One region of the Streptomyces sp. NPDC030893 genome, then DNA from elsewhere that is predicted to be linked to it. Evidence: predicted binding sites of a transcription regulator. Region 1 holds the regulator's gene; the other holds the start of a gene.
The links. The regulator HspR, encoded in region 1, represses chaperone genes until heat shock. The targets are predictions, from matches to a motif close to TTGAGNNNNNNNNNCTCAA.
Positions count from the first base shown of each region.

Region 1 (2,457 bases):
CGCCTCGGTCATGTTGGCCTGGGCGTTCTCCGCCTTCCAGTCCTTGGTGTCGAAGGACTTGGCGATGGTCACCTTGTCCTTGAGCTCGGAGAGCGCGGACGCCTTGAGCTGCTTGGCGTTGGGGTCGGTCGACGAGCCGTTCATCATCACGATCTTGTCGGTGACGCTGACCTCCTCGCCGAGCGACTCCAGCAGGGAACGCGCCTGCACCTCGCCGACCAGCCCGTTGTCGAAGGAGATGTACGCGTCGATCGGGCCCTCGGCCAGCCGGTCGTAGGCGATGACCGGGATGCCCGCGTCCTTGGCCTTGCGCACGCTGTCCGCGATGGACTTGGAGTCGACCGCGTCCAGCACGATGACGTCGACCTCGTCGTCGATCATCTGCTGCATCTGGCTCGCCTGCCGGTCCGGCTTCGACTCGGCGTTGGCGTACTGGACCTTGCCCTTCCTGTTGGTGAGGGACTCCACCTTCGACTTGAAGATCGGGTAGTCGAACTGCTCGTACCGGGCGTTCGCCTTCTCCGGCAGCAGCAGGCCGACGGTGATGTCGTCTCCCTTGGCCGGGCTCGCGTCGTCGCTGGTGCCTGTCGCGTCGAGCATGCCGCAGCCGGCGAGCATGACGGACATCGAGGTGACGGCCACGGATATGGCGATACGACGCATGCGGGGGCTCACTTCAGGTGCGTTGTGGACGTGGGCACAGCTTTGCGGCCCATGTGACTGAAAAGCCAACGCTTCAGCCCCCACCGGAGTCAAGGTCCACCACTTAACAAGATGAACACAACACGATGCGCTGAACTCGTGGAAGACCTGCGGGCGACCGGCAGGGATCATCTGGACACGCAGCCATACCATAATCACAAACGTGTTCGCGCATAAGGCAAGGGGCCCGGAGGTTCACGAACCGCCGGACCCCTTGGCCCACTTGACCTGCGAGTCAGTCGGACTGCTGCCGCTTCGGCCGCCACACCACCAGCGCGCTGGTCTGCTGCACCTCCTGGTACGGCACCAGATCACGGCGGTACGACGCGTGCACCGCGGCCTCGCGCTGCCGCATCGCCGCCGCCGCTCCGTCGAGCGCGCCCTCCAGTTCGGCCACCCGGGCCTGGAGGGCCGCGACCTGGTTCTCCAGTTCGATGATGCGCTTGATTCCGGCCAGGTTGATGCCCTCGGTCTGGGACAACTGCTGCACCTGACGGAGCAGTTCGATGTCCCGCGCCGAGTAGCGCCGACCCCGGCCCGCCGTACGGTCCGGTGACACGAGCCCCAGCCGGTCGTACTGACGCAGCGTCTGCGGGTGCAGACCGGAGAGCTGGGCCGCCACCGAGATGACGTAGACCGGGGTGTCCTGGGTCAGTTCATACGGATTGCGTCGACGGCCGTCCATCTGAGATCAAGCTCCCTTCGCGGCCTGGAACAGCTCCGCCCGCGGATCCTCGTCCGCGGTCGCCTCGCGATACGCCTCCAGCGCGTCACGAGCCTTCCCCGTCAGGTCCTTGGGAACACTCACTTCCACGGTGACCAGCAGATCCCCGCGGGTGCCGTCCTTGCGGACCGCGCCCTTGCCCCGCGCCCGCATGGTGCGGCCGTTGGGCGTGCCCGGCGGCAGCTTCAGCGTGACCGGCGGGCCGCCGAGCGTCGGCACCCGCACCTCCCCGCCGAGCGCCGCCTCCGGATACGTCACCGGCACGGTGACGGTGAGGTTGTCGTCCTTGCGGCCGAACACCGGGTGCGCGCCGACGTGCACGACGACATACAGATCGCCGGCCGGTCCGCCGCGCTCGCCCGGAGCCCCCTTGCCGCGCAGCCTGATCCGCTGGCCGTCGCTGACGCCCGCGGGGATGCGCACCTGCATCGTCCGCGAGGACTTGGCGCGCCCGCTGCCCTTGCAGACCTCGCAGGCGTCCTCCGCGATCAGCCCGCGGCCCTTGCAGTCCGGGCACGGGTCGGTCAGCGAGAAGCCGCCGCCGGAGCCGCGCGCCACCTGCCCGGTGCCGACGCAGGTCGGGCACACGCGCGGTGTGCCGTTCTTGTCGCCGGTGCCCGAGCAGGCCTTGCACGCCGCCTGCGACGACATCCGCAGCGGGACCGTCGCGCCCTCGATCGCCTCGGTGAAGCTGAGCGTCACCTCGGACTCGATGTCCTGGCCGCGGCGCGGCTGGGTACGCGTGGTCCCCGTACCGCCCCGGTTGAACAGGCCCCCGAAGACGTCACCCAGGCCGCCGCCGAAGCTGCCGCCCGTCTGGCCGCCGGCACCCTGACCCCCGAAGAGGTCACCCAGGTCGAAGTTGAAGGAGCCGCCGCCGCCCGCGCCCGGCCCCGGACGGAATCCTCCGTTGCCGAAGAGCGCGCGCGCCTCGTCGTACTCCTTGCGCTTCTTGGGGTCGCCGAGGACGTCGTTCGCCTCGGAGATCTCCTTGAACCGCTCCTCCGCCTTGGCGTTGCCCTTGTTGGCGT
Region 1 is NZ_JBVIFC010000009.1:265,638-268,094, reverse strand. Features, by position in the region: gene ACZ434_RS19485 (sugar ABC transporter substrate-binding protein) at 1-663, opposite strand, end outside; gene ACZ434_RS19480 (heat shock protein transcriptional repressor HspR) at 938-1,387, opposite strand; gene dnaJ (molecular chaperone DnaJ) at 1,394-2,457, opposite strand, start outside.

Region 2 (2,457 bases), on a different contig from region 1:
CTCGTCGCGGACGCCGCCGAGGGCGACGCGGACGAACGTGCGGCCCATCGCGTGGGCGACGGATTCGCCGAGCGACGTCTTGCCCACGCCCGGCGGGCCCACCAGGGCCAGTACGGCGCCCCCGCGCCGTCCGCCGACGACGCCCAGGCCCCGGTCGCCGCGCCGCTTGCGCACCGCCAGGTACTCGGTGATCCGCTCCTTCACGTCCTGCAGGCCCGCGTGCTCGGCGTCCAGCACGGCCCGGGCGCCCCGGATGTCGTAGGCGTCCTCGGTGCGCTCGTTCCACGGCATCTCCAGGACCGTGTCGAGCCAGGTGCGGATCCAGGAGCCCTCCGGCGACTGGTCGGAGGCACGCTCCAGCTTGTCGACCTCCTTGAGCGCGGCCTCGCGGACCTTCTCCGGCAGGTCGGCCGCCTCCACGCGGGCGCGGTAGTCGTCGGACTCCTCGCCCTCCTGTTCGCCGTTCAGCTCGCGCAGTTCCTTGCGTACGGCCTCCAGCTGGCGGCGCAGCAGGAACTCGCGCTGCTGCTTGTCGACGCCCTCCTGGACGTCCTTGGCGATGGTCTCGGCGACGTCCTGCTCGGCGAGGTGGTCGCGCAGCTGCTGGGTGGCGAGCTTCAGCCGGGCCACCGGGTCGGTGGTCTCCAGCAGGGCGACCTTCTGGTCGGTGGTCAGGAACGGCGAGTAGCCGGAGTTGTCCGCGAGCGCGGAGACGTCGTCGATGGCCTGGACGCGGTCGACGACCTGCCAGGCACCGCGCTTGCGCAGCCAGGCGGTGGCGAGCGCCTTGTACTCCTTGACGAGCTCGCTCACGTGCCCGGGCAGGGGCTCGGGCACGCTCTCGTCGACGCGGGTGCCCTCCACCCACAGCGCCGCGCCCGGCCCGGTGGTGCCGGCGCCGATGCGCACGCGGCCCCGGCCGCGGATCAGGGCGCCCGGGTCGCCGTCGGCCAGCCGGCCGACCTGCTCGACCGTGCCCAGGACGCCGGTGCCGGCGTAGGTCCCGTCGACGCGTGGCACCAGGAGCACCCTGGGCTTGCCCGGTTCCGTGCGGGCGGCGGCCTGGGCGGCCTCGACGGCGGCGCGCACCTCGGTGTCGCTCAGGTCCAGCGGAACCACCATCCCGGGCAGCACGACCTCGTCGTCGAGCGGCAGCACGGGCAGGGCGAGCGGTGTGGACTCAGCAGCCATGATCTCCCCTTCGGCAGTCAAGTTGAGCTATGCCGACTCAATGCAGGGGAGCGGCCGAATGTTCCCAGGAGGTAGTTCGCTCTGAGCGATCACCTCCGCCGGGGTTCCGGAGCCCCCGGCCGCCGGGAAAGCGGAGCTGCCAGGATGAACGCATGTCCACCCCGTACGACATTCCCGAACCTCCCGAAGTCCTGGACCGCCGCGAGGGCCCGTACGGCGAGGTCGTGCTGCGCAGGCACGGTGACCTGCTGCAGATCATCGCCAACGGCTGCTTCCTGATGGACACCTCCGACGGCCGTTCGGAGCGGCGGCTGGTCGACGCCGCCCTGGCCGCGCTCGACACGCGCGTGACGCACCCGCGTGTGCTGATCGGCGGTCTCGGGGTGGGCTTCTCGCTCGCGCACGCGGCGGGACAGCCCCGCTGGGGGCGGATCACCGTGGTGGAACGCGAGCCGGCGGTCATCGGGTGGCACTGCGCGGGGCCGCTGGCGGAGATCTCCGCGCGGGCCCTCGCCGACCCCCGCGCGGAGATCGTCGAGACGGATCTCGTCGCGTACGTCAATGAGACATCCGACACGTTCGACGCGCTCTGCCTCGACATCGACAACGGGCCCGACTGGACCGTCACCGAGGACAACGAGGGGCTCTACGCACCGGCCGGACTGGCGGCCTGCGCACGGGTGTTGAATCCGCGCGGGGTGCTCGCGGTGTGGTCGGCCAAGCCGTCCCCGGAATTCGAGGGAACCTTGCGGAATGCCGGGTTCCGGCAGGTGCGTACCGAAGAGATCCCCGTTGCCCGGGGCGTTCCGGACGTCGTCCACATCGGCGTCCGCCCTGGATAGCAAAGCCACGGTGAATCCCCGTACGCTGCTGCCCTGACGCGGATCATTCAAGCGTCAATCGCAGTGATGCGCAGACGACGGATCACCCCACGGATTCCGGAAAAAGCACACCTCAGGGGCGGGCGATGGAGCAGACACAGACCTCCCACAACGGCACGGCGACGACCGCGCCCGGCGCACAGCGCCGGATCCTCGTGGTCGAGGACGACGCGACGATCGTGGACGCCATCGCGACCCGCCTGCGCGCCGAGGGGTTCCTGGTGCAAACGGCGGGCGACGGCCCCTCCGCGGTGGACACGGCGGAGGCCTGGCAGCCCGACCTGCTGATCCTCGACATCATGCTGCCGGGCTTCGACGGCCTGGAGGTCTGCCGCCGCGTGCAGGCCCAGCGGCCGGTGCCGGTCATGATGCTCACCGCGCGGGA
Region 2 is NZ_JBVIFC010000006.1:208,629-211,085, reverse strand. Features, by position in the region: gene lon (endopeptidase La) at 1-1,191, opposite strand, end outside; gene ACZ434_RS15075 (spermidine synthase family protein) at 1,344-2,033, shown strand; gene ACZ434_RS15070 (response regulator transcription factor) at 2,159-2,457, shown strand, end outside.
Region 2: lon (endopeptidase La) is a predicted target of HspR. The motif match lies at 1,214-1,232, and genes of this name have one in related genera.